One region of the Mesorhizobium japonicum MAFF 303099 genome, then DNA from elsewhere that is predicted to be linked to it. Evidence: riboswitches for the same ligand, from Rfam matches in the RefSeq annotation. Region 1 holds a riboswitch; each other region holds the start of a gene.
What was found. Region 1 has a riboswitch for cobalamin ahead of MAFF_RS20905 (aromatic ring-hydroxylating oxygenase subunit alpha). Riboswitches for the same ligand answer to the same signal wherever they lie in the genome.
Positions count from the first base shown of each region.

Region 2: linked by a shared signal. The riboswitch ahead of metE (5-methyltetrahydropteroyltriglutamate--homocysteine S-methyltransferase) and the one ahead of MAFF_RS20905 (aromatic ring-hydroxylating oxygenase subunit alpha) in region 1 are both predicted to bind cobalamin.
Region 3: linked by a shared signal. The riboswitch ahead of MAFF_RS06645 (DUF1636 family protein) and the one ahead of MAFF_RS20905 (aromatic ring-hydroxylating oxygenase subunit alpha) in region 1 are both predicted to bind cobalamin.
Region 4: linked by a shared signal. The riboswitch ahead of bluB (5,6-dimethylbenzimidazole synthase) and the one ahead of MAFF_RS20905 (aromatic ring-hydroxylating oxygenase subunit alpha) in region 1 are both predicted to bind cobalamin.

Region 1 covers NC_002678.2:4,041,281-4,048,862, forward strand. Annotated here, with positions in the region: gene MAFF_RS20895 (alpha-ketoglutarate-dependent dioxygenase AlkB family protein) at 1-549, shown strand, start outside; gene MAFF_RS20900 (hybrid-cluster NAD(P)-dependent oxidoreductase) at 636-1,733, opposite strand; gene MAFF_RS20905 (aromatic ring-hydroxylating oxygenase subunit alpha) at 1,754-3,001, opposite strand; cobalamin riboswitch at 3,116-3,316, opposite strand; gene MAFF_RS20910 (DUF680 domain-containing protein) at 3,811-4,014, shown strand; gene MAFF_RS20915 (DUF680 domain-containing protein) at 4,087-4,290, shown strand; gene MAFF_RS20920 (DUF680 domain-containing protein) at 4,358-4,609, shown strand; gene MAFF_RS20925 (ABC transporter ATP-binding protein) at 4,693-5,805, opposite strand; gene MAFF_RS20930 (alpha-glucosidase family protein) at 5,835-7,499, opposite strand; gene MAFF_RS20935 (carbohydrate ABC transporter permease) at 7,504-7,582, opposite strand, start outside.
Region 2 covers NC_002678.2:4,952,407-4,959,988, forward strand. Annotated here, with positions in the region: gene MAFF_RS25035 (MucR family transcriptional regulator) at 33-497, opposite strand; gene MAFF_RS25040 (DUF982 domain-containing protein) at 743-1,045, shown strand; gene MAFF_RS25045 (DUF982 domain-containing protein) at 1,322-1,570, shown strand; gene metE (5-methyltetrahydropteroyltriglutamate--homocysteine S-methyltransferase) at 2,291-4,621, opposite strand; cobalamin riboswitch at 4,738-4,937, opposite strand; partial or broken gene MAFF_RS25055 (cytochrome P450) at 5,212-5,466, opposite strand; gene MAFF_RS25060 (cytochrome P450 family protein) at 5,472-6,704, opposite strand; gene MAFF_RS25065 (OmpW/AlkL family protein) at 6,796-7,488, opposite strand.
Region 3 covers NC_002678.2:1,144,679-1,152,260, forward strand. Annotated here, with positions in the region: gene MAFF_RS06615 (NADH-quinone oxidoreductase subunit E) at 1-133, opposite strand, end outside; gene MAFF_RS06620 (NADH-quinone oxidoreductase subunit D) at 134-1,324, opposite strand; gene MAFF_RS06625 (NADH-quinone oxidoreductase subunit C) at 1,334-1,939, opposite strand; gene MAFF_RS06630 (NuoB/complex I 20 kDa subunit family protein) at 1,944-2,525, opposite strand; gene MAFF_RS06635 (NADH-quinone oxidoreductase subunit A) at 2,516-2,881, opposite strand; gene MAFF_RS06640 (winged helix-turn-helix domain-containing protein) at 3,215-4,414, shown strand; cobalamin riboswitch at 4,444-4,648, shown strand; gene MAFF_RS06645 (DUF1636 family protein) at 4,688-5,116, shown strand; gene cobW (cobalamin biosynthesis protein CobW) at 5,119-6,156, shown strand; gene cobN (cobaltochelatase subunit CobN) at 6,175-7,582, shown strand, end outside.
Region 4 covers NC_002678.2:6,165,700-6,173,281, reverse strand. Annotated here, with positions in the region: gene MAFF_RS30465 (pirin family protein) at 1-698, opposite strand, end outside; gene MAFF_RS30460 (DUF2277 domain-containing protein) at 739-1,005, opposite strand; gene MAFF_RS30455 (exodeoxyribonuclease VII small subunit) at 1,105-1,356, opposite strand; gene MAFF_RS30450 (histone deacetylase family protein) at 1,360-2,286, opposite strand; cobalamin riboswitch at 2,408-2,587, shown strand; partial or broken gene bluB (5,6-dimethylbenzimidazole synthase) at 2,636-3,295, shown strand; gene MAFF_RS39485 (hypothetical protein) at 3,382-4,365, opposite strand; gene MAFF_RS30440 (TetR/AcrR family transcriptional regulator) at 4,461-5,069, opposite strand; gene MAFF_RS30435 (MFS transporter) at 5,189-6,412, shown strand; gene MAFF_RS30430 (GNAT family N-acetyltransferase) at 6,449-6,991, opposite strand; gene ribB (3,4-dihydroxy-2-butanone-4-phosphate synthase) at 7,025-7,582, opposite strand, start outside.

The DNA.
Region 1 (7,582 bases):
CAGCAGGCGCCGCTGTTCGTGCCGGCCATGCCGCGCACCGGCAAGGAGATGAGCGTGCGCATGACCAATTGCGGCCCGCTCGGCTGGGTCACCGACAAGGAGCGCGGCTATCGCTACCAGCCGACGCATCCGCTGACCGGAGAGCCTTGGCCGCCGATCCCGGAGAGCCTGCTCGATCTCTGGCGGCAGGTGTCGGGTTATCCGAATCCGCCGGAGGCCTGTCTGATCAATTTCTACACGGCCGACGCGAAGATGGGTCTGCACCAGGACCGTGATGAGGCGGACTTCTCGGCGCCTGTCGTCTCCGTCTCGCTGGGTGACGATTGCCTGTTCAGGGTCGGCCAGACGACGCGCGACGGCGCCACGAAATCGTTCAGGCTGAAGAGCGGCGATGTCGTCGTGCTTGGTGGCGAGGGCCGTCTCGCCTTCCACGGCGTCGACCGCATCTATCCCTCGACCTCGGCGCTGCTCAAGAACGGCGGCAGGATCAATCTGACGCTGCGTCGGGTGACGAAGCCGCACGAAGAATGCCTTACAAGCCGATCCTGACGCGCGTCCCTACCGAGCCGCCAGGATCTTGGAAACAGCCGCAATTGCTTGGCAAGGCCGCGCCGTACAGGGGCCGCCCGACGCTGCTACGCCTCGATTTCGAGAGCCGAAAGCGGCTTCGAGCAGCAGGCTAGGATGAAGCCGTCATCGATCTCGTGGTCGAGGATGCCGCCATTGTGGCTCATCTCGACGGCGCCGGAGACTTTCTTCACCTTGCAGGTCCCGCATAGGCCGAATTCGCAGGCCGCGGGGATCCGCACCCCGGAGGCGCGCGCCGTCTGCAGCACGGTCTGGCCGGCGACGCATTCGGCATCGACAACCGAAAGCGCGAAGCGGATCGGTGTCGCTTCGACGGGGACGGTCACGCCGTCTTCACCGGGCGACACGAACGGCGCCGGAACTTCCTCCACCGCGGGTGCGGCAAAGCTCTCCTGGTGGTATTTCGTCATGTCGAAGCCGGCGGCTTCCAGCATGCCGCGCACGGCGCGCATGAAAGGGTCCGGCCCGCAGCAGAAGATCTCGCGTTCGCGGAAATCGGGCGCCAGCAGCGGCAACCGGATCGCGTCGATGCGGCCCATATGGCCGTACCAGCCCTCGCGGCTCGACCGCTCCTCGATCATGAATCCGAGCGACAGGCCCGGCATATGGCCGCCGAGCAGTTCGAGCTCCTTGCGGAAGATGATCTCTTCCGGGCGCCGCGCGCAGTTGACGAAGCCGACATCGGTCCATGGCGCGCAATCGTTCAACCAGCGCAGCATCGACATCATCGGCGTCACGCCGGAGCCGGCCGAGATGAACAGATATTTGGCCGCCGGATGGCTGTGCAGCGAAAAGTCGCCGCTCGGCCCATAGGCCTTGACGTGCGAACCGGGCACCAGGTGATCGAACATCCAGCGCGTGCCGATGCTGCCGGCCTGCGCCTTCACCGTCACCGCGATCGAGAACGGCCGAGACGGCGACGACGACAGCGTATAGGTGCGCATCAGCGGCCCGTCCGGCGTCGGCAGTTCCAGCGTCACGAACTGTCCCGGCTTGTAGCGGAACCAGGTCTGGTTGTCGGAGCGGAAGGTGAAGGTCTTGACGTCAGGCGCCTCGTCGCTGACGCCGATCACTTCCAGCACCTGCAGCCTGTCGTTCCAGGGCGCCATCTGGTCGAGATGGCGATAGAGGCCAAGATCCGTCATCGCATTCATCCCTCAACCTCTCAAGCAACGCTGCGCAACGCCGGCCGGCCATCTCCGGCAAGGCGCGGACCGATGAAGCGGGCATACCAGTCGACGAACTGGATCACGCCGCCCTCATGCAGTTCCGAATAGGGACCGGGTTCATAGGCCGGCGACAGAATGCCGAAGGCGTTTTCCTCGACGATGCGGCGATCCTGGTCGTTGGTCTCGGTCCAGACATGGGTGAGTTCGGCAAGATCGTAGTCGACGCCCTCGACCGCATCCTTGTGCACCAGCCATTTGGTCGTCACCGCGGTTTCCGTGGCGCTGATCGGCAGCACGCGGAAGGTGACGGCATGATCGATGAGGATATGGTTCCAGGTCGTCGGATAGTGATAGTGCATCAACGTGCCGATGCGGTCGGCCGAGACGCTGTCGGACAGGTTCTTCTTCACCGCCCGCTTGCCGGTCATCGTGTAGCTGACCGCGTCGCGCAGCAGCGGCGCGCGGGTGGCGCGGTATTGCCCCGCCGGGTCGATGCGGAACTTGCTCGGCAGGCCGGCCGCCTCGCATTTGGCCCAGTGTGCCAGCATCTCCGGATCGCTGTCGGCGCCTTGCACGCCGGTCACCGTCGGGGCTTCCGGGAAGGTCTTGCACAGTTCAGGGTGATTGCCGGCGCAATGGTAGCACTCGCGGTTGTTTTCCCAGACGAGCTTCCAGTTGCCCTTCTCGACGATGGTGCTCTCGAAGGCGATCTTTGCTTCGCTGAGCCGGTGCGGCTTGAGATAAGGTTCGATCATCGCCCGCATCGGGGCGAAGTCGGCGGGTTCCTTGGCCAGGCAGATGAAGATATAGCCGGCAACGCTTTCGCAGGCGACCGGCTTCAGGCCGAACTGGCTCTTGTCGAAACCGTCGGCCATCTGGCGGGCAAACAACAGCCTTCCATCCAGCTCATAGGTCCACTGGTGGTAGGGGCAGACCAGCTTGGCGGCCGTGCCCTTGTCGGTGTTGCAGACACGGCTGCCGCGATGGCGGCAGGAATTGTGGAATGCGTTGATCCTGCCCTGCTGATCGCGCACCAGCACGACCGGATAGTCGCCGATCTGCACGGTGATGAAGCTGCCGGGCTTGGGCAGTTCGCAATCATGGCCGACGAACAGCCAGTCGCGATACCAGATCAGCTCCATGTCGAGCTTGAAGAAGTCGGGATCGGTATAGAAGGGCTGCTCGAGCGAGAAGCCCTCTCTGCGGCCATTCAAGAGCCTCAGCATATCGTTGCGCGCATCCATGTCCTGTCCTCATACTTCAAGGACTGAACTGGTGGTGATTGAGGAAGGATTAGACGTAGCCCGGCGATAGCCGGGCAAGCGCCATCCGCCTCTTGACCGCCCACCGCGATCAGTCGAGTTCAAAAATCTCGGGCTGGTTTCCGGGCTCTGGAGTGTCCTTGCGGACGGTCGCGACACCTTCCCAGGCTTTTGCCCAGTGGTCTCCCGTTGCGACTTGAACTCCACCACCGTTGCGGGGGCAGCGCCGGACTTTGACCGGCTTCCCAATTCTCCGCCCCGTCGTCACGAAGCGGCACCTGAGATGACATGATCTAATCACGACGGCGTTTGCGACATCGGCATGAAAGCGACATCGCATCCATGTGGCGCGACACGCATGCGCGATGATCGGGTCAAGGACAGCTGTCACGAAAATCGTCTCCGCGACAGCTGTACCGGTTATCAAAATCGACCCGGAACGGGGGCAAAAAAGGCTAACGGTTTCGAAAAGTGACTATTAGCAGGTTCTAAAATCGAACCGAACGGTTCGTTTCTGTTGACGGTGCGTGCAGGAGGGTGTGAACGCTGGACCTCCGAAACAGTCTGTGACCTTGCGGCTGGCTTTGCATAACAAATTGATATCAATAAGAAAAATGTTTGGCATGGAAGCCCTTGGCACAATTTCAAGTGGTGGATTCTTGGTCCACACGGAACAACTTCGTGATTGGAAACGGCGATCTGGCTTTCCCACATCGGGGCGGTCCGAACGACGCGATTTCAATCCCAAGACACGCCGCTAGACGGACGGAAAAAATACTGGAGTACTAAAAATGAAAAAGATTGTTCTCACTGCCGCCGCCCTTCTGGCCATTTCCGGCAGCGCCTTCGCTACTGGCAGCGATCATTATGGTTCGAATGCTCCCGCAGCCACTGCTGCCGTCGACAGCTCGTACACCGCTTCGACCAAGAAGTCGGAACCGGCTGCTCAGACGCCTGCCCAGGGCGCTGATCGCAACCTTTTCGGCAACAACTAACAACGGATCCAGGCCAATGGCGGGCTTTTCGCCCGCCGCTCTGGCCGACTTTGACAAATTCAGGAGAACAACATGAAAAAGATCATCCTTGCTGGCGCCGCGGTCCTGGCCATTTCCGGCAGCGCCTTCGCTGGCAGCGACAATTTTGGCTCCAACGGTGCCAACCAGCCGGCCGCTACGGTCGACACTTCCTACACGGCTTCGGTCGACAAGTCGGCTCCGGCCACGCAGGTGCCTGCTCAGCAGGGCGCCGATCGCAACCTCTTCGGCAGGTGATGCCGCTTCTCGGGAATGGCGGTTCTGCCGGCCATTCCTGTGGAATCCAGAAATTCAGGAGACTAACATGAACAAGATCATCCTTGCCGCCGCCGGCGTTCTGGCCATCTCCGGCAGCGCTTTTGCGGGCAGCGACAATTTTGGCTCCAATGGCGCCAACCAGCCTGCCGTAACTTCGCCCGCCGTAACTTCGATCGACAACTCGCGTACGGGTTCGATCCGCGAGAACGGCTCGCCTGTCTACAAGCTGCTCAATTCGTCGGGCGACGTGCAGAAGTCCGCCCCTCAGGGCAGCGATCGGAACCTCTTCGGCCGTTAACAGCCGAAGCTGATTTTCCAAAAAAAGAGCGGCGGGCCTGGCCCGCCGCTTTTTTTCGCCCTGACGCGGCAGGACCGGCGGCCTCAGGCCGCTTTTGCTTCCGGTCTTTGCAGCGCGAAGGAATGTCCGTCTGCATCGAAGATATGCAGGTCTTCGGCATTGGCGCTCAGCCGCAATGTCGAACCGCGCTTGACCTCGACATTGCCCGGCAGTTTGGTCACCAGCGGCAGGTCGGCGCGGCCGATGTCGACATAGACCAGCTGAACCTCGCCGAGCTGCTCGATATAGTCGACCGCTCCCTCGAACAGATAGTCCGCGCCGCTGGCGATCATCAGATCTTCCGGCCGCACGCCGAAACTGACCGCCGCGCCCTTGGCCGAGGCGGGCGTCGTGATCGGCACCGTCGCCTTGCGGCCGCCGACATGGTTGACGACGGTCGGGTTGCCGGTCTTGTCGATGGTTGCCGGCAGGATGTTCATGGCCGGCGAGCCGATGAACTGGGCGACGAACAGATTGCCGGGCTTCTTGTAAAGGTCCATTGGCGTGCCGACCTGTTCGACATGGCCGTCCTTCAGCACCACGATGCGGTCGGCAAGCGTCATCGCCTCGACCTGGTCGTGGGTGACATAGATCATCGTCGTGTTGGGCATCGATTCCTTGAGCTTGGCGATCTCGATGCGGGTCGCGACACGCAGTGCGGCGTCAAGGTTCGACAGCGGCTCATCGAACAGGAACACTTTCGGATTGCGCACGATGGCGCGGCCGATGGCGACACGCTGGCGCTGGCCGCCCGACATCGCCTTGGGCAGCCGGTCGAGATATTTGGTCAATTGCAGGATTTCCGCCGCCTGGCGCACGCGGCGGTCGATCTCGGCCTTGTTTTCCTTGCCGATCTTCATCGAGAACGCCATGTTGTCGTAGACCGTCATATGCGGATAGAGCGCGTAGGACTGGAACACCATGGCGATGCCGCGCTTGGACGGCGGCACATCGTTGACCACTTCGCCATCGATCTTGAGTTCGCCCGACGTGATTTCCTCGAGCCCGGCGATCGAGCGCAGCAAGGTCGACTTGCCGCAGCCCGATGGACCAACGAAGACGATGAACTCGCCCGATTTGATATCGAGGTCGATGCCGTGGAGAATGTTGAGATTGCCGTAGGACTTCTTCACTTGCCTCAAATTGACATCGGCCATTGGTTTCCTCCCAGTGATTTCTCAAAAATTCAGTCGATGCGCCCGAACCAGGCGCCGTAACCGCCAAGCTCGATCGAACCGGGCCTCGCCTGCCCGGAAAACCCGTGTCCCGGCAAAGGTTGCAGGGATCGGCTGCCAAGGTCAACCTTGGCCGGCTTGGCGCCGAGGTTGAAGACGCAGACAACCTGCTCGTTGCCGGCGCGGCGCGTGAAGGCGACGGTGTCGCCCTCGCTTTCGATGAAGGTGATGTCGCCCTTGGCCAGCGCCGGATGGGCGCGGCGGAAGCTGAGGAAGCGCCGATAGTGCTCGAGCAGTGAAGCCTGGTCACCCTGCTGGACATTGACCGCTTGCGCCAGATGCTTGGCCGGCACCGGCAGCCAGGGCTTGGCCTGGGAGAAGCCGCCATTCTTGGCGTCGCCATCCCACACCATGGGCGTGCGGCAGCCGTCGCGGCCCTTGAATTCCGGCCAGAAGCGGATGCCATAGGGATCCTGCAGATCCTCGAAGCGCAATTCGGCCTCGCCCAGCCCGAGTTCCTCGCCCTGGTAGATGCAGACCGAGCCGCGCAGCGACATCAGCAAGGCCGAGATGACCTTGAGATAGGCGACAGGGTCGGCTTCGCCGGCGGCCCAGCGCGAGGCCGGACGCATCACGTCATGATTGGAAAACGCCCAGCACGACCAGCCGTCGCTGGCGACCTTGCCGAAGGCCTCCAGCACCGAACGCACCTTGGCGGCGCTGATCTTTTCCGGCGCCAGGAAGTCGAAGGAATAACACATATGCACGCGCTTGCCGCCGGCAGTGTAGGCTGCCACGACTTCCAGCCCACGCTGCGAATCGCCGACCTCGCCGACAGCGGCGGTTGCCGGATATTCGTCGAGCAAAGCGCGGAAGCGTTCGAGGAAGCCGAGGTTTTCCGGACGGCTCTTGTCGTAGAGATGGTCCTGGTAGTTGTAGGGATTGACCGCCGGCGCGGTCTGGTCGTTGCGTTCTTCCGGCGGCAGCGGCGGATTGTTTTCCAGGCCCTGGCTGTGAAAGTAGAAATTGATCGTGTCGAGGCGGAAGCCGTCGACGCCGCGTTCCAGCCAGAAGCGGGTGACGTCGAGCAGCGCGTCCTGGACTTCGCGGTTGTGGAAGTTGAGGTCGGGCTGCTCGGCCAGGAAATTGTGCAGGTAATATTGCTGGCGGCTGGTGTCCCACTGCCAGGCGGACCCGCCGAAGATCGACAGCCAGTTGTTGGGCGGGGTGCCGTCGGGCCGGGCGTCCGCCCAGACATACCAGTCGGCCTTGGGATTGCTGCGGCTCGACCGGCTTTCCTTGAACCAGGGATGGATGTCGGCCGTGTGCGACAGCACTTCGTCGATCATCACCTTGAGACCCAGCCGGTGCGCCTCCGCCGTCAGCGCGTCGAAATCGGCCAGCGTGCCGAACATCGGGTCGACGTCGCAATAGTCCGAGACGTCGTAGCCGAAATCCTTCATCGGCGATTTGAAGAAGGGCGAGATCCAGATGGCGTCCGCACCGAGCGCTGCGATGTAGGGCAGCCGTTCGATGATGCCCTTGAGGTCGCCGATGCCGTCGCCGTTCGAATCCTGGTAGCTGCGCGGGTAGATCTGGTAGATGACAGCACCTCGCCACCAGTCGCGATCGATGGCGAGGTCGGGGTTCGAACTGGCTTTCAAAGCGGATTGCATGGTCTCAGCCTCCTTTCACCGAACCGGCAAGCAGTCCGCGGACGAAATAGCGCTGCAGCGAGAAGAACACGATCAGCGGCACG
Region 2 (7,582 bases), 910 kb from region 1:
TGATCCGCTTAGCCTATCCTGAAAAAGTGTGGTCAGGCTGCCGCTTTCTTGCGGGCACGCTTGGCAGGTGCCGGCGTTTCCGGTTCCTTCGGCTTGCGGCCCAGACCCATGGTCTTGGCCAATGCCGAGCGCGCCGCAGCGTAGTTCGGCGCCACCATAGGATAGTCCGCCGGCAGCTCCCATTTCGCGCGATATTCGTCGGGCGTGAGGCCATAGTGGGTGGCCAGGTGACGCTTGAGCGACTTGAACTTCTTACCGTCCTCAAGGCTGATAATGTAGTCGGGTGTAACCGATTTTCTGATCGGTACGGCAGGCTTGAGAGCTTCCGATTTTTCTGGTGCGGCACCACCAGCAGTGCCTTTCAATGCGATGTGGATCTGGCCGATAAGCCCAGGCAGTTCACCGACGGGAACCGGATTGTTCGAAACATAGGCTGAGACGACATGGGCGGTGAGTTCGATGAGGTTGTCGGCTTTGCTCTCGGTTTCTTCGGTCATGAAAACGCTCCTGCGGAATTAGAGTAGCCGGGTAAGAATCATCTCGTAGCTTAATAGTGACGACCGCGTTTGATGGCAACCAAAGCCATTGCATGATGTGTTGGCGGATCGCTGCACGCCCGGTCGCCGTCGCGGATCTTCCTCTTGAACCGTCATCGCCCTGACAACACATTGTGTCAGGGTCGCCGTGTCGATGCGGCGCCTCTTCACCGCAAATTGGCTATTTAGAAAGTTGGGAGAAACCAATGAACGCTGAGGCTTTCAGCAGCCCCCTTTTTGTGAAGCGCGCAACGCACATCATCCAAGAGATCGCCGGCCTTGCGGATGCAATCGATTTTCTCAATGAATGGCCGGAAGATCGCAGAGACATGATCCACGAAGCCGCCCTGAGGGCATGCTACGATGCGTACGATGGGCGCAAGCCGGTAAGCACGGCGCGCAATGCCTTTTTCGGCTTTGCGAAGCGGGTCGCCATCTTGGAAGATTCAACCTCCGCGATGCAGTGGATCGCCGCCTGCAGATCGGGCAGTGGAAAAGTGCAGGTGTAGATTTCGACGACGAGTTTGAGACTGGCGCGAGCCGCGTCGAATAGTGCAGTATGCACAGGTTTCACGGTTAGACCACGCGAATGAGAAGCAGTTCCTCACCACCAACTGCAAAACCGCAGATCGCACGCAAGCTGACCATGGCCAGACGCGCCTCATGGCGATGGCTTGCTCGCCAATGGCCAGGCTCAGTGGCGCAGATGCAGCGGTCCCGTTCGGCTGAGTAAAGAAATGCGACCCGGGCTGTTTGCCGCATAGTGGCTGTGGAGAAGGGGAGAGATGACCGGCTTGATCAGATTTGAGAGGCCAGTCGTTGTTCAGCTTAGCCGCCGCAGCTCGGAGCGTATCGTGTTCGACGTCAACGACGCGGCCGCTATCTTGCTCCGGGATCTGCATCATGAGACCGATAAACGCAGAATAGCGATGGACACCTGTCTGCAGGTGTTACGCGGTAAGACCCATCCCCCAGCCGCTCGACGAGCTTTCGTCGCAGCGGCACTCGAAGCACGCATTCTGCGCAGCGATTGAGATTTGGGATGCCGCTCGTGAATTTCGGCCGTCTGCACATCGCTATTGAGCGCGGTCCGAACACCCCTGCCGGCTCCGCCAGGAGCGAGCCAACCCCGCAATTTCCGCGACGGCTTTCCTGGTCCGGCGCCGGATCTTGACCATCAAAACACAAGGGGTCCGCCTGCCAGCTGCGGCCGCTCGGCTTCGCCGTCGCGGTGATCGTGATTGAAGCCAGAGGCAGACAGAGCCATCGAGCGGGAATTGGCCCGGTGCAGATGGCGGAGCGTCGATGCCGCCTCAAAAGTCTAGAAGCGCTGTTTGACCCTTGCCCCAGCTTGGCCCTGCATCCGATCTCCCGCAACACGCTCCGCGGACCGGCGCCGCGTGATCGCTGATGCTTCTCCCGATGGTCGGGACCGGGGGGTTCGGCGACCAAGGTCGGGGAGATGATGGTGATGCTGGATTATCCCAATCCGGAATAATCCGAAACTGGCTGGCGGTGAGCCGTCTCGTTTCTGGCCGGCTCATTTGGGGCCCAAGCCTCCTTCGATCGCCAGCCAACGGCGGCCTCTGGAACAGCTGACTTCGACGCGCCATGACAAGGGCCTCGGCCAGGCCAAGCTTGCCGAGGCGCTTTCGTCACGGGCAGCTCGATTGCCTTGGGCGCGCCGGATAGACTCCCCCAAGGATGCCCGGTGTGTGGCGTTGCCGCTCACCGCCGGCGAGTGGCACCGAGCCCTACGCCGTCTGCGCTTTTTGCCGAATTGCGCGTGCCGCAGCCACCATGTTCACCAGGGCAGGGCGGACCTCCTCCCACCTGCGCGTTTTGAGACCGCAGTCGGGATTCACCCACAGTTGGCCATCCGACAATCGCTTGCGCGCAAGCATGATGAGGTTGGAAATTTCGCCCACTTCCGGGACCCGCGGCGAGTGAATGTCATAGACGCCGGGACCGATCTCGTTCGGATACTTGAAGGTTCGCAGCGTATCGAGCAGTTCCAACTGCGAGCGCGAGGTTTCAATGGAGATCACATCGGCATCCATTGCAGCAATCGCGTCCACGATGTCGCCGAACTCGGAGTAGCACATATGGGTGTGAATCTGGGTCGCATCGCCAACCGCCGTTGAAGCCAGCCGGAAGCATTCGACGGCCCAGTCGAGATAGGCCTGCCAGTCGGCCTCGCGCAGCGGCAAGCCCTCGCGCAGTGCGGCTTCGTCGATCTGGATCATCTTGGCGCCGGCCTTTTCGAGGTCGCTCACTTCATCGCGAATGGCGAGCGCGACTTGGCGGCAGACGGCTGAGCGCGGAAGGTCGTCTCGGACGAAGGACCAGTTGAGGATCGTCACCGGGCCGGTAAGCATGCCCTTCACCGGCTTTGGCGTCAGCGACTGGGCGTATCGCCACCAGTGTAGTGTCATCGGATTTTGTCGCGACACATCGCCAATGATGATCGGGGGTCGCACAAAGCGCGAGCCATAGCTCTGCACCCACCCATGCTGCGTGAAGGCAAAGCCGCGGAGCTGCTCGGCGAAATACTGCACCATATCGTTGCGCTCGAATTCGCCGTGGACCAGCACGTCGAGTCCGATCTCTTCTTGCCAGCGAACGGCGGCTTCTATCTCTTTTTTCAGGAAGGCCTCATAGTCGACGTAACTCAGCTCGCCCTTGGCATGGGCTGCCCGCGCCTTGCGAACCTCGGCTGTTTGCGGGAAGGAGCCGATCGTCGTGGTGGGGAAGGATGGCAAGCCAAACGTGTCGCCCTGAAGCTTGGAGCGCACGTCGAATGCGCTCTTCCGGCGCGTCATGGCGACCTTGATGCTGGCGACCCGACCTTCGACGAGCGGATCATGCACCTTAGCGGATGTCGCGCGAGCGGCGGCAGCCTCAGCCGACGCCTCCAGTTCGGCGGCGACCGCGTCCCGGCCTTCAGCCAGGGCACGGGCGAGCACGACCAGCTCGTCGGTTTTTTGCGCCGCGAAGGCGAGCCACGATTTCACGTCCGCATCGAGGGCCGTCTCCATGTCCAGGTCGATCGGCACATGCAGCATCGAGCAGGACGGGGCGATCTCCACTCGGTCCAGCGGCCAGCCGGCGACGATCGGCTTGATGCGGTCAAGTATGGCAGGCAGGTTCGCGCGCCAGACGTTGCGGCCGTCGATCAGCCCGAGCGAGAGGACAAGGTCCTTCTGCGCAAGCCGGCCGACGGTCTCCAACTGCTCTGGAGCGCGCACGAGATCGACGTGCAGTCCCGCCACGGGCAGAGAAATTGCGGTCTCGAGATTGTCTCCCAGCGATCCGAAATAGATAGCGACCATGATCTTCAACTCCGGTGCTGCTTTTGACAGCCGGCAGTAGGCGAATTGGAGCGCATCCCGTTCGTTGGGAACCAGATCGACCACGAGCGCCGGCTCATCGATCTGCACCCAATCGGCTCCCGCGAGCTTCAGCCTCCGCAGGAGCTCCTCGTAGACGGGCAGCAGCCGTGGCAGGAGCGCGATAGGGTTGAAACCTTCCTCAGGTGACTTCGCCAACTTGAGAAAGGTAACCGGTCCAAGCAGGACCGGGCGCGTGTGGATGCCGAGCGCCTTGGCCTCGAGGAAATGATCGACCGGTTTCGCCGACGAGAGGGCAAAGCTCTGATCGTCGGTAAGTTCCGGCACAATGTAGTGATAGTTGGTGTCGAACCATTTGGTCATTTCCATCGCGGCAAGGCCATGCCCGTTGGCCGCATGCTCGTCACCGGCATGTCCGCAATCAGCGGCCTGATCTTGGTTGCCGCGCGCCATTGCGAAATAGGTATCGAGTGGGACCTCGCCGTCAGTCCAAGTGTATCGTGCCGGCACGGCGCCGACCATGGCGACGGTGTCGAGCACATGGTCATAAAGCGAGAAATCGTTGGACGGGATTTTCGACACGCCGCGATCGTGCTGCTCCCTCCAGCTGGCGGCGCGTAGCGCCTTCGCCGTCGCGAGCAGGTCGGCAGCGGGAGATTTTCCGGACCAGTAGCTTTCAAGCGCGAATTTGAGTTCCCGCCGTCGACCGATACGCGGCACGCCGAGCGTTGCCACTGGAATTTGTTGAGAGACAGTCATGCCATACCCCGATGGTTGGGGCGTGGGGACAAGGAACGCGCGAGCAGGCGGCACGAAGCCAGGCTACCGCGGCCACCGAGACACCCCGCCCGTGGACGTTGTTCGTCGTGGCAGGTCTCCTGGCTCGCGGGTCAAAGCCTCTGCCCGTCTTCCCGAGGCCGTTCGCCTCAGTGACACCAATGGGCTTGGCTCGCCGCTAACAGTTGCGGGGGCAGCGCCGGCATCGCACCGGCTTCCCTCTTAGCTCCGCTACGGCAGTGCCGCGCGGAGAACCACGACATGCGCACAATCACAGCAGCTTCGCTTCTTGTCAATACATATAACGAGATGTTTATGTGATGATGCGAATAATGCCCTTGCGCTGATCGGTCTCTTTCGCCCAAAGCCGCTTACGATGCCGCCTCTTATCAGTGCAGGCTCGGAGAGATCCTTGTCCCCATCGGCGACGCCGGATCAGATCGAGGTCGCCGGGCTCAAAGGGCGTAAAGTCGGGCCAGGTCGTCACGGTCAGCCGGGAATCCCGGTACTTGTTCCCGCTCGGCTTCGCTCAGCGTCCTTGCGCACTCGCCCATCAGCACGCTGATAACCATGTCCGGAAGCGGAAAGGAGAGGTGGCGCCTCAGGTCGGCGGACTGGGGCTGGGCCGCCAGCGTCTCGAACAACTGCGCGGCGATCGCCTCGACCTGCTGCGCGAGCAGCTTCACCCTGCGATTGCTGAAGGCCGGCGCCACGATCGAGCGTAACCGGGCATGCTCGCCCCCCTCGTGCGAGACCAGCCACCCCGGCGAACCGAGAATCACCGAATCCGGGGTGAATGCCGCACTCTCTAAGCGACGGAAGGGCGGAAGCTGACCGGCAGGCGCTGCGGGCAGCGAATGACGTAAGACGGCATGTAGACGACGTCCTCCGCAGCGATGGTCAGCGCCAGATCCTCCAGCCGCCCGAACAGCGGGGGGAAGGCGCAGCGCAATTCCAGGCGCGCCAGCGCAGCGCCCAGGCAGGAATGCGGCCCCTCGCCGAATGACAAATGCGGGTTGTGCCGCCGGGTGACATCGAACCTGTTGGCGCCGGGACCGAAGGCCTTTTCGTCCCGGTTCGCCGCATGGAACGCCATCAGGACGGCATCGCCGCGGCGGACCAGGCATCCGTCGATCTCCACGTCCTGGGTGGCATAGCGGAACGGCAGATTGGCCGCTGAGGTGCCCCAGCGCAGGATCTCCTCGATCGCCTGTGACCACGGAACTTGGCCGCTGCGCACCAAGTGCAGTTGCTGCGGATGCGTCAGCAATGCCAGCACGCCATTGCCGATGACGCCGGCGGTGGTCACGAAGCCCGCAGAGAGCACCATGAACAGCATGTCGATGAGCTCGGTGTCGGAAACGAGCTCGCCTTTGTCACGCGCGACGATCAGGGCCGAAGCCAGATCATCGCCGAGCTGGCCCCGCTTGAGCGCGATCAGGCGACGGAAGAACTCCGGGATGCGCTGCCGCGTCTGTCGCACCTCTTCGGCTGTGGCGGAGGTGCTGGCCAGGCTGTAGGTGAGCGCGACGATCTCTTCGCGCTGTTCGTCCGGCAAACCGAACAGTTCGGCGATCACGTTGGTGGGCAGCGGAGCGGCGAACTCGCTCATCAGATCGGCACTGCCGCCGCGCTGCGCCATCTCGGCCAGGAGTCGATCGACGCATTGTTCGACCCGTGGCGCCAGCAAGGCGATACGACTGGGCGCGAAGCTGCTGGACAGCAGGCCGCGCAAGCGCCGGTGATCGGCGCCGTGCGCCGTGGTCATGTTGTCCACTTTGCATATCCCGATCAGCGGATGATCCTCGGGAATCTCGCCGTCCTGCAGCGCCCGCCACTGTCGCCAGTCCTTGTTGAAACGCTGGTCGGAAAGCATCTGCCTGAGCGTCTGGTGACGGGCTGCCGCCCAGGTCACCACATCGCCTGGCAGCGACACTCGCGCCATCCCCCCCTGCCGCAGAATCGCAGAAGAAAGACGATCAAGTTGCGTGGGAGCGGCCGGCACACCGATCACGTCGCAATGATCGTTTTCTACGCGCATGCCAACAACTCCTTTAAGAACCATCGCGGGTCCACTTCTCGGCACGGAAGATTCCGCGCGCGGACTTCGAAAAGTGCCCCGTGCTTCGTCCTCAGAAGCGGTAGGTCAGACCTGCGCCTATCACCCAGGGATCGAGCTTGGCCTTGCCCGTGAGCTTGGCGCCGGCGACAGTGACGTCGAAGTCGGGCTTGAGGAAAAGCTTCTTCACGTCGAAGTTGACGCCCCAGTGCTGGTCCACCATGTAGTCGAATCCGACCTGCAGCGCGGCGCCGAATGTGTTCTTGACCTTGAGATCATCGGCGCTGCCGACTTGCTGATGATAGAAGATCGTATAGTTCACGCCGGCGCCGATATAGGGCTCGAAGGCGCCGAAATCGGTAAAATGATACTGCAATGTGAGCGTGGGCGGCAGCAGCCAAACCTTGCCGACCTTGCCAAGCCCGCCGATCGCACCTTGGCCATCGATGTTGGCATAGGTGGTGCCGAGTATGAGTTCGGCGGCGATGTTGTCCGTGAAGAAGTACGAAATATCGAGTTCCGGCGTCACGGTGTTCGAATAGGAAAGACCGGAGCCGGGCACCGCATTGACATAGCCCGAATCCTCGGTGATCACCCCCAACGCACGCAGACGGATCTGCCAGGGGCTTGGCGCTTCCGCGACGCAGGCTTCTGCCTGCGGGACGCTCGCGGCTTGCCCAACATCTGCCGCGCCGGCCTGTCCCGCAACGATGAGGACGACAGCCGCTGTCATTGCCCGCGCCACGCCAATTCGCGCTCTCGCCATACTTTTCTCTCCTTGATCTTCAGAAGCGACGCACTGCGCCTTGATTGAATCCTGCTCGCATCAATCGAGATTGACGGAGCGCTCATGCGGGATA
Region 3 (7,582 bases), 2.9 Mb from region 1:
GCGGAATGATCGCCGACTGCTCGCGGCCCTTCGGGTACTTCTTGATCCATTGCTTCGCCGCTGCCGCGTTCGCCCGGTTGAAGGCGAAGGATACTGGCTGGACGCTGGCTTCTGCGAGACGGCGGACTGACATTTAGCGATCGACCTCACCAAACACGATGTCGAGGGAGCCGAGGACGGCGGTGACGTCGGCCAGCAGGTGGCCGCGGCACAGGAAATCCATGGCTTGCAGATGCGCGAAACCGGGCGCGCGCAGCTTGCAGCGGTAGGGCTTATTGGTGCCGTCGGAGACCAGATAGACGCCGAACTCGCCCTTCGGCGCCTCGACGGCCGCGTAGACCTCGCCGGCCGGCACGCGATAACCCTCGGTGTAAAGCTTGAAGTGGTGGATCAGCGCTTCCATCGAACGCTTCATCGCCGCGCGCTTGGGCGGCACCACCTTGCCGTCGAGGTTCGACACCGGACCGGTGCTTTCCTTGCCAAGCAGCAGGTCGACGCACTGGCGCATGATCCTGGCCGACTGGCGCATTTCTTCCATGCGCACGAGATAGCGGTCGTAGCAGTCGCCGTTCTTGCCGATCGGAATGTCGAAATCCATTTCCGAATAGCACTCATAGGGCTGCGACTTGCGCAGGTCCCAGGCCGCGCCAGAACCACGCACCATGACGCCCGAAAAGCCCCAGGCCCAGGCATCGGCCAGCGAAACAATGCCGATATCGACATTGCGCTGCTTGAAGATGCGATTGCCGGTCAGCAGACGATCGAGGTCGTCGATCGACTTCAGGAACGGGTCGATCCACTTGCCGATGTCCTCGACCAGCTGGCGCGGCAGATCCTGATGGACGCCGCCGGGGCGGAAATAGGCTGCATGCATGCGCGAGCCGGAGGCGCGCTCATAAAACACCATCAGCTTTTCGCGCTCGACGAAACCCCACAGCGGCGGCGTCAGCGCTCCGACGTCCATGGCTTGCGTCGTCACATTGAGGATGTGCGACATGATGCGGCCGATCTCGCAATAGAGCACGCGGATCAACTGGCCGCGTTTCGGCACTTCGATGCCAAGCAGGCGCTCGGCGGCGAGCGCGAAGGCATGCTCCTGGTTCATCGGCGCGCAATAGTCGAGCCGATCGAGATAAGGCACAGCCTGCAGATAGGTTTTTGCCTCGATCAGCTTTTCGGTGCCGCGATGCAGCAGCCCGATATGTGGATCGACGCGATCGACGACTTCGCCGTCGAGCTCCAGAACGAGGCGCAAAACGCCGTGCGCCGCAGGGTGTTGCGGGCCGAAGTTGATGTTGAAATTGCGGACGGAGGTCTCAGCCATTGTGGCGCCTCAATTCGTCTTGGCTTTTTCATCGCCAGGCAGAACGTAATCCGTCCCTTCCCATGGCGAGAGAAAATCGAAATTGCGGAATTCCTGCTTGAGCTCGACCGGCTCGTAGATGACGCGCTTGGCTTCGTCGTCGTAACGCACTTCGACAAAACCGGTCAGCGGGAAATCCTTGCGCAGCGGATGGCCTTCGAAACCGTAGTCGGTCAAAAGGCGGCGCAGATCGGGATGGCCGGAGAACAGCACGCCATAGAGATCGTAGGTCTCGCGCTCGAACCAGTCGGCCCCCGGGAATACACCGGTGATCGACGGCACCATCGTCTCCTCGTCGGCCTGCACCTTGAGCCGGATGCGCACATTCTGCTTCGGCGAAAGCAGGTGATAGACGACGTCGAAGCGCTTGGGCCGCGACGGATAGTCAGCACCGCAGACATCGATGATCGAGATGAACTGGCAGCGCTGATCGTCGCGCAGGAAGGTCACGACTTCGATGAGGTTGCGCGGCTCGACATGCATGGTGAGCTCGCCATAGGCGATATCAGCGTCGTTGACGCGACCAATCAGCCTTTCGCCGAGATAGGTCGACAGTTCGCTAAGGGATGCGGCCATGGATTTACCGTTCGATCGTGCCGGTGCGGCGGATTTTCTTCTGCAGGAGAAGAATGCCGTAGAGCAAAGCTTCGGCGCTCGGCGGGCAGCCGGGCACATAGATGTCGACCGGCACGATGCGGTCGCAGCCGCGCACCACCGAGTAGGAATAGTGGTAGTAGCCGCCGCCATTGGCGCAGGAGCCCATCGAGATGACGTAGCGCGGCTCCGGCATCTGGTCGTAGACCTTGCGCAGCGCCGGCGCCATCTTGTTGGTCAGCGTGCCGGCGACGATCATGATGTCGGACTGGCGCGGCGATGCGCGCGGCGCGACACCGAAGCGCTCCGAGTCATAGCGCGGCATCGAGGTGTGGATCATCTCGACGGCGCAGCATGCCAGACCGAAGGTCATGAACATCAGCGAGCCGCTGCGCGCCCAGGTGATCAGCGCCTCGGTCGAGGTGACCAGGAACCCCTTGTCGGCGAGCTCATTGTTGATTTCGAGGAAGAAGGGATCATCCTCCCCCACCGGCCTGCCGGTGTTGGGATCGATGATGCCCTTCGGCTTCGGCGCGACGAGGGTGCCTGAACTGTCGTTCAATCCCATTCCAGCGCTCCTTTTTTCCATTCATAGGCAAAGCCGATGGTCAGCACTGCCAAAAACACCATCATCGACCAGAAGCCGAGCATGCCGATCTTCGAGAAGGACACGGCCCAGGGAAACAGGAAGGCCACTTCCAGATCGAAGATGATGAACAGGATCGACACCAGGTAGAAGCGGATGTCGAATTTCATGCGGGCATCGTCGAACGAGTTGAAACCGCACTCGTACGCGGAAAGCTTTTCGGGATCGGGATTGCGATAGGCCACAAGGAACGGTGCGGCCAGCAGCGCCAGGCCGACGACCAGCGCCACGCCGATGAACAGGACGATGGGCAGGTACGAACTGAGAAGTGCGTTCATGCAGCGGCTTTCCGTTGGCGCCAATCCACTTTGATTACAGCACCGGACCTTATTGCGGAAGCGTGACAGATTAACCGCTGAACCGTTTTAAGGGGCCTATGCTGCAACGCGGCGAGGGTTAGCGCAGCACTTCCAGCGAAGCAAGTCAAACCTTGTTCAAAACGCCGACCTGGACGGCATATCCGGAGAAACTGGTCCGATCCGCTCCTGTTTGATTTCCTTCTATTTTTACTCCACTTTTCTCTCCTGACAGGGTTGCGGCCAAAACCCTGCTAGCATGGACCGGAATCACCCGTCAGACCCACAGTCGAAGCACCTCAGAGTGATGCCTGCATGAAGGAAAAAATCTCGCTTGCGATGGCTCGGCGCATCGCGCTCGCCGCACAGGGGTTTCTCGATCCCCGCCCAAATGGCACACCCGACCGCCGCCACTTCGCCCGCGTGCTCTCCCGCACCGGCCTGCTGCAGATCGATTCCGTCAGCGCGGTGGTGCGCGCGCATTATATGCCGCTTTATTCCCGCCTTGGCCCCTATCCCCTGGCCTTGCTCGACAATGCCGCCGTGACGCGCAAGCGCATGGTCTTCGAATACTGGGCGCACGAGGCGTCCTTCCTGCCGGTCGAGACCTACCCGCTGATGCGTTGGCGCATGCAGCGCGCCGAGCACGGCGACGAGATGTATCTGGGCCTGGCCAAATGGGGCCGCGAGCATGCCGCCTATATAGAAGAGATCTACCGCGAGGTCGTCGCGCGCGGCCCGATCGCGGCTTCGGCGCTGGAAGGCCAGAAAGGTTCGGGCGGCTGGTGGGGCTGGAGCCATGCCAAGCATGCCTTCGAATGGCTGTTCTGGGCCGGGCGCATCACCACGGCACACCGCCGCGGCTTCGAGCGCTTCTATGATTTGCCCGAGCGCGTGCTGCCGCAGGCGATCCTCGATCTGCCGGTGCCGGCGGCCGAGGACGCGCACCGCGAATTGCTGCGCATCTCGGCTCGTGCCCACGGCGTGGCGACATCAGGCGATTTGCGCGACTATTTTCGGCTGTCGCCGGCCGACATGAAAGGCCGGCTGGAGGAACTGGTCGAGTTGGGCGAGCTCGTGCCAGTGCGTGTCGAAGGCTGGGACAAGCTGGCTTATCTCCATAAGGACGCCCGCCTGCCCCGGAAAATCGGGGCCCGCGCCTTGCTGGCACCGTTCGACCCGGTCGTCTTCGAGCGCTCGCGCTCGGAGCGGCTGTTCGATTTCCACTACCGCATCGAGATCTACACGCCCGCCGAAAAGCGCCAATACGGCTATTACGTCCTGCCCTTCCTCCTCGGCGATAGGATCGTCGCGCGTGTCGACCTCAAGGCAGACCGGCCAGCCAGCGTCCTGCGCGTCCACGCCGCCTACGCCGAACCCGGCGCGCCACCTGAAACCGCCGCGCAACTCTTCGAGGAACTGCAGCAGATGCAGGGCTGGCTTGGCCTTGAACGCATCGAAGTGACGCCCGCCGGCGATCTGGGTCCGGCGCTCGCCGACATCGCCATGTCGTAGCCGCGCGTTGACACCACTGCCTCCAAGAGCCTAAATCCGCTCCAGACGGTCCCTTGCCCGCAACGGCAGGGGCTAAGAGGGAATGCGGTGCGGGATTTCGATCTCAAATCCGCGGCTGTCCCCGCAACTGTAAGCGAAGAGCCAAGGCCGAAAGCCACTGGGACGTTCCCGGGAAGGCGGCACCCAAGGCGATGACCCGCGAGCCAGGAGACCTGCCGTCTGCGACAAAAGAATCCGATCGCCCGGCGGGTTTCCGGGCAAGGAGCCCGGCTTTTGGACCAGAACGGCAGTTTTTCGGCTGGCACAGCGGACAATGCGTCCGCCGACGGCGAAGCCTTGGCCGGCGTCACGGTCATCGTCTGCGCCTCGTGCCGCGACGAGACCGGCTCGGATGCCCATCCCCGCGCCGGCGAACTTTTGGCCGAAGACACGCGCCAGGCCGCAGTGGATGAGAACATCCGCATCCGCACGGTCGAGTGCCTAGGCAATTGCAAGCGCCGCCTGAGTGCCGCGATCCTGCGCGATGGCTGCTGGAGCTACGTCTTCGGCGACCTGACCGCGACCAGCGGCACCGACCTCGTCACCGGCGCCAAACTCTTCGCCACTTCGACGGACGGCCTCATTCCGTGGCGCGGCCGGCCCGATTCCCTCAAGCGCGGCCTCGTGGCCCGCATTCCTCCCCTCGACCTGTTGAAGGATTGATCATGAGCGCTTCCGTCACCCGCGTCCCCTGCACTGTCGTCACCGGCTTCCTCGGCGCCGGCAAGACGACGCTGGTCCGCCATCTCCTGGAAAACGCCGGCGGCAAGCGCATTGCCATCATCGTCAACGAGTTCGGCGACATCGGCATCGACGGCGAGATCTTGAAGGGCTGCGGCATCGACACCTGCCCGGAGGAAAACATCGTCGAACTGGCCAATGGCTGCATCTGCTGCACCGTGGCCGACGATTTCGTGCCGGCGCTCGACCAGATCCTGTCGCTCAACCCGAAGGTCGACCACATCCTGATCGAAACCTCGGGCCTGGCCCTGCCCAAGCCGCTGGTCCAGGCCTTTCAATGGCCAACGGTGAAGAGCCGCGTGACCGTCGACGGCGTCATCGCCGTGGTCGATGGCCCAGCGCTGGCCGAAGGCCGCGTCGCCAACGACATGGACGCCCTGCAGGCGCAGCGTGCCGGTGATGACAGCCTCGACCATGACGACCCGGTCGAGGAACTGTTCGAGGACCAGATCGCCTGCGCTGACCTGATCATCCTGTCGAAGAGCGACCTGATGGATGCCGCCGGTTCGGCCCGCGCCAACGCCATCATTGGCGAACACTCCGCCCGCGCCGTGAAGATCGTGTCGACCTCGCATGGCAAGGTGGACCCCTCGGTGCTGCTCGGGCTCGGTCTCGCGGTCGAGGACGATATCGAGAACCGCAAATCCCATCATGACGGCGCCTTCGACCACGAACATGACGACTTCGACACCTTCATCGTCGACATCCCGTCGATCGCCAATCCGGACGAGCTGGCACAACGCGTCGCCGCCGCCGCCGAACAGGAAAACGTGCTGCGCGTGAAAGGCTTCGTCGAGGTCGGCGGCAAGCCGATGCGGCTTTTGCTGCAGGCCGTCGGCCCGCGCGTCAATCATTACTATGACCGTGCCTGGACGGCCGAAGACGACCGCCGTTCGCGCCTGGTCGTGATCGGCCTCAAGGGGCTGAACCGCCCGGCAATCGAGCGTATACTCGCCGGCTGATTTCAGACACGGGCCGCGATGCATATCCTCACCACGACCTCCGCCTCGCTCGACGACCTCGCCGAGCCGGTCGATCTGCGGCAGACGCCGGCGGATATCGTGGCCTTGTCCTTCACCGACAGCGACCTCGCCGGACTGGCGGCCGCCTGGAAAGCGGATGCCAGCCGCCTGCCCTCGATGCGGCTGGCGGCGCTCCGCGACCTGCGCCATCCCATGTCCGTCGACCTCTGGGTCGACAGCGTCGCGCGCCGCGCCAAGATCATCCTGGTGCGCATCCTCGGCGGCTACGACTGGTGGCGCTATGGCTGCGACCAGCTGGCCTCGACCGCCCGAGAGCGCGGCATCCAGCTGGCGCTGTTGCCGGGCGAGAGCCACGACGAGGATTTGCGCCTGATCGAAGCCTCGACGCTGCCGCGCCAGGAATTGGACGCGCTGCTCGGCTATTTCCGCGAGGGCGGCCCGGCCAATATGGGCGCGCTGGTGCAGAGGCTGGCCAGGCTGGCTGGGCAGGACGCGGCCGTTGTTGAGCCGGTGGCGGTGCCAAAGGCCGGCTACTACCAGCCAGGCCGCGGCGTCGTCCCCCTCCCCCTCGAGAGGGAGGGAAAGGTCGCGCCCATTCTCTTCTACCGCTCGATGCTGCTGGCCGCCGACGTCGCGCCCATCGACGTCCTTTTCGACGCGCTGCGGCAGCGCGGCATGACGCCTGTCCCCATCTTCGTCTCCAGCCTCAAAGACCCGACATCCCTGGCCTTCGCGGAAACCGCCCTCGCCACGCTCAGACCCGCCGCCATCATCACCGCCACCGCCTTCGCCTCCGGTGCTGAACCGGGCGTCGAAACCCTGTTCGACCGCGCCGGCGTGCCGGTCTTCCAGGTCATCGTCGCCACCACCCGCCGCGACGTCTGGGAAAACAACCAGCGCGGCCTGGCGCCCGCCGACCTCGCCATGCATGTCGTGCTGCCAGAACTGGACGGCCGCATCCTCGCCGGCGCGATTTCCTTCAAGGGCGAAAGCGATGTCGATCCCGCCCTTGGCCACCGCGCCTTCGCCAACCGGCCGGAACCGGATCGAGTGGCGCAGGTCGCTGACCGCGTGGCAGCCTTCATCAAGCTGCAGGAGACGCCCCGCGCCGAGCGCAAGCTGGCCGTCCTGATCCCCGACTATCCCAGCGCCCCTGGCCGCACCGGCTACGCCGTCGGCCTCGATGTGCCGTCCAGCGTGCTGGCCATGCTGCATGACCTGAAGGAGCAGGGCTATGGCGTTGAGGGGATTCCGCAATCGCCGCGGGCGTTGCTGGATCTATTGGAGCGGGGCGGCGACGGGCTAGGGTTGGAAGACTATGTCGGACTCTCGAAAGAGTTGCCCGCCGAGGTAATGACTGCCGTTGAGGCGGCGTGGGGAAAAGCAGAAGAAGAGACAGGTTTGC
Region 4 (7,582 bases), 2.1 Mb from region 1:
AGCCGTTCAGCCGGGAAGACGTCGCCCGAAATCGCAACCTCGCCTTCTAGCGTGTAGATGGCGCGCTCTTCCGCATCGGCGGCAATCTTCACGCTGGCGCCAGGCGCCAGTCTGAGGTCGGCGTAAAGCGTCTCGGTGTCGGCCCGTACCGGGGAGCGCAACCCTTGAAAATCCCCGATGACGATGCGGCCGCGGACGCCTTCGGCATCGATCTCGGGCAACCGCAAGGCAGCGGTGTTCTCGAACACCGGCGCGACTTCCTCCTTGTTGTCAGGCAATGCCAGCCATGTCTGCAGGCCGGAGATCGACATCGGCGCGCCGCGCAATTCCTCCGGCGTGCGCTCGGAGTGCACGATGCCGCGGCCGGCGGTCATCAAATTCACGTCACCGGGCTGGATGACCATTTCGGTGCCGAGTGAATCGCGATGCCGGATCTTGCCGTCGAACAAATAGGTCACCGTCGACAACCCGATATGCGGATGCGGACGGACGTCAAGCGCCTGGCCCGCGCGCAGGATCGCCGGGCCCATGCGGTCGAAGAAGATGAAAGGCCCGACCAGCCGCCTTTTGGCGGTCGGCAGAGCGCGGCGCACCTCGAAGCCGCCAATGTCCTTGGCGTTCGGGATGACCATCAACTCGATCTGGTCGCTGGCAAAGGCGTCGCCGGCTTCAGGGTCTTTCCCGGGAAAGAAGCTCATGAACTCTCCTCGTCAGCGGTCGATGACCGCTCTGGCCGCATCAGGCAAAGCGGATCGCCGCCTTTGCCCGCAGTTTGGCCGCCACCTCTTCGCGATTGCGTGGATGCTGGTTGGTTTCGAGCGAATCGAGAAGCTCTCGCGCCGATGCCGCAATGGCTTCGACGGCGTGGTCAAACGCATGCTGGTTCTGTTTCGACGGCCGTGTCGTTCCGCTCAGCTTGCGGACGAACTGAAGGGCCGCGTCGCGGACTTCGTCATTGGTTGCCGGCGGATCAAAATTGAACAGGGTCTTGATGTTTCTGCACATCGCTTCCGTATCTCCTCTTGTCCTGGAGCCGTTTCAATCGGGACGAGCTTAATCCTCAACCACGATCGTGTCCAAAAACCGGTAAGGCTGTTCCGTGCCTCAATCCGCGTCCAGCGGCTCGGTTCCGACCGGCTTGCCGTCGCGCGACAGCCTGATCTTCTCGACCTTGTCCTCGGCGGCCTTCAGCAGCCGGTCGCAATGCGCCTTCAGCGCCTCGCCGCGCTCGTAGATGCGGATCGACTGGTCGAGCGGCACGTCGCCACGCTCCAGATCATCGACGATCTTCTCCAGCGCGTCGAGTGCCTGTTCGAAGCTCATCGCCTTGACGTCTTCGTTGGTTTCACCAGCCATCATTCATCCTTTCATCAGTCGCCCGACATGAGCGGCGACCGAAAATGCCAGTCCCTGCAGATCGTAGCCGCCCTCGAGCAGGCTGACGAGCCGGTTGCCGCTGTGGCGCGCGGCGCGCTGCATCAGCTGGCCGGTCGCCCAGTCGAAATCGTCCTCGGTCAGGTTGATCTCGGCCAGCGGGTCGCGGTGATGCGCGTCGAACCCGGCCGAGATGATGATCAGGTCGGGCGCGAAATTGTCGAGCGACGGCAGCACCCGCGACAGGAAGGCATCGCGAAACACCTCGCTGCCGGTCTGCGGCGCCAAGGGCGCGTTGACGATGTTGCCGGCGCCGGTCTCGGTCTTCGCGCCCGTGCCCGGATAGAGCGGCATCTGGTGCGTCGAGCAATAGAGCACCGAGGGATCGTCCCAGAAAATATCCTGCGTGCCGTTGCCGTGATGCACATCCCAGTCGACGACGGCGACACGCTCGGCGCCATGCTTGTTCTGCGCATAGCGCGCGGCAATCGCCGCTGTGTTGAAGAAGCAGAAGCCCATGGCCGTCGTCTTCTCGGCATGGTGGCCAGGCGGCCGCGCGGCAACGAAGACATTGTCGGCGCGGCCTGCGAAGACGTCGTCGACGGCCGCGTTGGCGGCGCCGATCGCGGCGATCACCGCCTGCCAGCTCTTCGGGCTGGCGGTGGTGTCGGCATCGATGCGGGCAATGCCCTCTTCGGGAATGGCGGCACGCACACGGGCGACGAAATCGGCGGGGTGCGCGTAGAGGATGGTGGCCTCGTCGCCCTCCGGCGCCTTGACGCGATCGAGCGCGGCAAAGGCCTCGTCGTCGAGCACGCGCTCGATGGCGCGCAAGCGGTCCGGCCGCTCGGGGTGACCGGGCGGTGTGATGTGTTCGAGGAAGATCGGATGCGTGTAGAGACGGGTTGTCATGCTCCCTATCTAGTGCCCCGGCGCCGCGATGGCCATGCATTGCAGCCTGATGACTGGGGAAAATCGCGCCTGCGTCCATTGGCGTCGCTGCGGGGATTGGCGCGGCCGCGGCTTCGGCGTAAGGTCGCCGCCACTGCCTGGTGCCCGCCGCAAGCGGGAGAATCGGGAACACGGTTGAACTCCGTGGCGTGCCCAACGCTGTAAGGGGGACCGCGCCGGTAAATGCCACTGTCGATGACGGGAAGGCACCGGACGCGGGTTGATCCCGAGCCAGAAGACCGGCCTGGCAGGCATCGTCATCCGCATGGTCAGGCGGACGACATTGATTGCAATCGCAAGGGGACGAGCGATGCCGGAACACATGACCGCTCCTGTCGGTGACGGATTTGACCAGATGGCGCGTGACGCGGTCTACCGCGCCATGTTCACCCGGCGCGACGTGCGCAGCCATTTCCTGCCCGACGCGCTCGACGACGCGGTGCTGGCGCGGCTGCTGCTTGCCGCCCACCATGCACCGTCGGTCGGCTTCATGCAGCCATGGAACTTCATCGTCATTCGCAACGCCGCACGACGGGCTGAGGTGCGCGACCTGTTCCTGGCCGCGCGCGAACAGGAATTGCCTGAAATCGATGTGGAAAGACGGGCGCTCTACCGCAAGCTCAAGCTTGAAGGCATCTGCGAAAGCGCCCTCAACATCTGCATCACCTGCGACCGCGAGCGCTCAAAAAACTCGCCGCTGGGACGTTGGCACAATCCGGAGATGGATCTCTACAGCACGGTCTGCGCGGTGCAGAATTTCTGGCTGGCCGCACGCGCCGAAGGCGTCGGCGTCGGCTGGGTCAGCATCATCGAGCCGCAAGCGTTGAAAAGCCTGCTGGCCATTCCCGAGCACGTGACGCCGATCGCCTATCTCTGCGTCGGCCGGGTTTCCGAGTTCGCACCCAAACCGGACCTGGAAACACATGGCTGGGGCCGGCGGCTGCCGCTGCCCGAACTGATCATGAGCGAGACTTTTTGCGGGCAAGGTGAAGCGCCACTCAAGTCGGCGGTGGCGCGCCTCAACACCGTTGCTGCTGCGCAGGCGAATCCCGCCGATCAGTGCGTCGCGCCGGCCGTGCCCCAGCGCGAGCCGCCGAAGGAGGCCAGCGCTTTGTCCTTCAACTCCCGGAACTTCGACGACGCCTCGGCCAGCCTGATATCCCAGGCCGGATCAGGCACTTGGCCGGCGATGGTCTTGAAATAAACCTGCATCAGGCAAGCGATGGCGAAGGGCTCGATGAACGCGGCCTTGAAGGCCCAGGCAAAGACGATGGCGAGCACGAAAGCCCAGCCGGCGAGTTGCCCTGGCATGAGGAAAAGAATAGCGGCGGCCGGGGCCAGCATCAGCAGGAAGATGACGAATGAGACGCCCCACATGATGACCGCCAGCCAGACGGCGTTCTTGACCATGGTCTTGCCGTTCTGCGCGTAGAGCACGACGCCTTGCCGGGCCGTCTCGAACGGCGAGGACGAATTGATGCGGATGTTGTAGCCGAGGATGATCTCGTCGACATAGGTGAGCGACAGGCGGATCACCGTGTTGATGAAGGAGACGAGGCCGCTCAGGCCCGGAATGGGCAGGAAGGCGGCGATGCCGCCGAGCAGGCCGGTGATGGCGCGGATGGCGCCCTTGACCAACTGGTCAACGACGAAAAGGATGTTGGCCTCGGCGAAACGCTCGGTCACGACCTGCCTGGCATAGGCGATCTGGTTCTGGCCGTCGGGAACATCCCGGCCGTCGATCAGATGGACCATGACGGCGATATGGCCCGCCTTGACGACGTAGAGGATGTATTCGCGGATCCAGTAGACGGCGATCGAGACGACGCCAAAGCCGACCACGCCGCCCCATAGGGCAAAGGACATCGGCCCGTCGGGATCGGTGGAGATATGGCCGACGCCATAGCCGACCGACGCACCGGTGCCGGTCGCCACGATATAGGCCAGCGTGATGCCGAAATAGATGATCATGCGAAAGACAATGAAAGGCCAGGTCCGCATCATGATGGACACCGACCTGCCGATATCGAAATCCCACATGCCCGAATCTCCCCTCAGAGATGGCTGGGAAGGATGCGCTCACCCCCGGGATTGTCAATCGCGGGCTGTGATTAGCGGAGCGCCCGACGGGGGTTTTAGTTCTGTTGCGAAGCTGGTTTTCTGAGCAGTCCCTCGAGCAGTTGCTTGAACGCTGCAACCACGATCTTCGACGTCGCTTCGGGGTCGTTCGAATTGGCGATCCGCTGCGCCGCCTGGCTGCTCGCCCCGTTGATCAGCCGTGCGGCGGTCTCGGGGTCGACGCCCGGGACGACCACCCCCTCCCGCTGCAGCGCGGTCAGATGATCGGTCATTGAGCCGACGCAGGCATTGGCATTCGACCATTGCGCCGGATCGCCCAGCACGGCCGGACCGTCGCGGAATATGATGCGCTGGATTTCCGGCTCCAGCGCCATTTCAATATAGGTCGTGCATTCGTCGACGAAATGCTGCCAGCGGGTCGGCGCTCTCGACGCCACCTCATTCACCCGGGCCGCCATCTCGCCGTCGATTTCGGCGATAACCGCCTCCAGCAGTCCTTTCTTGTCGCCAAAATGGTGATAGAGGGCGCCGCGCGTCAGCCCGGCCGATGCCGTGAAATCATCCATCGACGCTTCGGCATATCCGATCGTGCCAAAGGCCTGGCGGGCCGCGGCGATCAGCTTGGCGCGCGTTTCGGCGATCATTTCCTTGCGGGGTCTGTGCATTTCCGTCTGGTCCTATTCACATACGCTTCGTATGCCAATTGACATACGCGACGTATGCTCTATCTAATCCTCATACGCTTCGTATGTAATTGTCAAACCGTCCTTTGTCGAGGAACCCCATGCAGAACCCCTATTCGGAAATTTTCCGCGCCCCTGGAGCCAAGGGCTTTGCAGCCGCCGGCTTCATGGCGCGCCTCCCGATCGCCATGGCGCCGATCGGCATCGTGGCAATGCTGTCGCAGACGCGCGGCGAATACTGGCTGGCGGGCGCTGTCTCGGCGACATTCGCGCTTGCCAACGCATTCCTGGCGCCGCAGATATCAAGACTGGTCGACCGCCTTGGCCAGACGCGGATCGTCGTGCCCACGACAATCATCTCCGTGCTCGCCTTCATCACGCTGGTTTCGGCCGCCAATCAGGACTGGCCGGTCTGGACGCTGTTCGTGTCGGCGCTGCTGGCGGCGGCCATGCCCAGTATGCCTGCCATGGTGCGCGCGCGCTGGACCGAGCTTTTCCGGGGCCAGCCCGAGATGAACACCGCTTTCGCCTTCGAATCGGCGGCGGATGAACTGGTCTATATCGCCGGGGCATCGCTGTCGGTCGGCCTCAGCGCCGCCCTGTTCCCGGAAGCAGGCATGCTGGCGAGCACACTGTTCCTCGCCTTGGGCTCGACCGCGTTCATCCTGCAGAGATCGACCGAGCCGCAAGTGCGCCCGGTGGACCATGGCTCGAGCGGCTCGGCGATCCGCCTGCGGCCAGTGCAGATCATCACCTTTGCCCTGATCTTCATCGGCGCCACCTTCGCGACGACGGAAGTGAGCACGGTGGCCATCACAAAAGAGCTCGGCCAGCCCGGCGCCGCCAGCCTCGTCATCGGCGTCTACGCGCTGGGGTCGTTCGTGCTCGGCATCATTGTCGGCGCGCTCAACCTGAAGGCACCGCTGCAACGCCAGCTTGCCATCGCGGTCGCCCTCGTCACGCTCGGCACGCTGCTGCCGCTCACCGCCAGCAGCGTGCCGCTTCTGGCGCTGACTGTCTTCATCAGCGGCGTGGCGATCTCGCCAACCTTCATTACGGCCTTCGGCCTGATCGAACGGCATGTGCCCGAAGCGATGCTGACCGAGGGCATCACCTGGGTGACCACCGGGATCGGCATCGGCATGGCGCTGGGCTCCTTCGCCGCGGGCGCCGTGGTGGATGCGTTCGGCGCCCAGAACGGGTTCTGGGTCTCGGTGGCATCAGGCACGATCGCGCTCGCCACCGTGCTGCTCGGCCAGCGCATCCTGGCCACCCACAAATGCGACATGGACGGATGCGAAGCAGCCGCCGTTCCCGCGGAATAGCGCGCTCGGCTCCTGCTGCGGGCCGGGTGTTCCGCCCTATGCGGCAGGATCGGAAATACGCATCCAGTGCGGTCGTGGCAGCGCGAAAAGCATCGTTGGCGCGCCGTGCAACATCACCTCCTGCTCGAAGGCGAAGCCGCATTTCTCCAGCACCCGACGTGATGCCGGGTTGGCGACCCGAACGAGGCCGATGACCCGCTCGGCATGCAGGGGGCCGAACGCGGCATCCAGCGCCGCCCTGACCAGTTCGGTGGCATAGCCATGTCCCCAGCTCTGGGGATGAAGGTGGCAGGACAAGTTCAGGCCGTCAAAATCCGCCGATACGGTGACGCCACCGAAGCCGACCGGCTTTCCTTCGACCTCGACCGCCCAGCGGCCAAAGCCGTGCCTGTCCCAATGGCCGATGTCGCGGGCTAGCCTGGCGGCGCTCTGCTGAGGCGTGTCCGCAACAGGATCGGGGCGATGGGCAACAAGTTCATGGCGCGAAAAGAGATCCACCAGGAAATCCAGATCGGCCTTCGTTGGTCGGCGCAGCAAAAGCCGTCCGTTGCGCTGGCTCAGAGGCAATGACGCGTTCATGCCGTCATCTCCCGGCAAGGGGTCGGTTACCCCTCAGAGGATCTCGGTCTTGGCGATGTGGATGCCAAACCCTTCGAGGCCGACATAATGACGCTCGCGCGAGGCGATCAGGTTGATCGAGGAAATGCCGAGATCCTTCAGGATCTGCGCGCCGAGGCCGATCTCGCGCCATTCGTTCTCGCGCCGGCGGGCCTCTTCATGATCCTCGCGGTCGCCGCTCAGCGGGCGCTTGCGCTCCTGATGCGCGACACCGACGGAGCCCTCTCTGAGATAGACGATGACGCCGCGCTTGCGCTCGCCCATCGCTTTCATGATGCCGTCCAGGCGATGACTGGTGCCGAAGACATCGGTCACCACATCCTCGGAATGCAGCCGCACCGGCACCTCCTCGCCATCGCGGATGTCGCCGAAGACGACGGCAACGTGATGCATCGTGTCCCAGGGCAGCGTGTAGGTGAAGACCTGCGCCTTGCCGCCAAGCGTGTCGATATCGGAGCAGGCGACGCGTTCGACCAGCGTTTCCTTGCGCTGGCGGTAGGCGATGAGGTCGGCGACCGATACCTGCTTCAGGCCATGCTCTTCGGCGAAAGC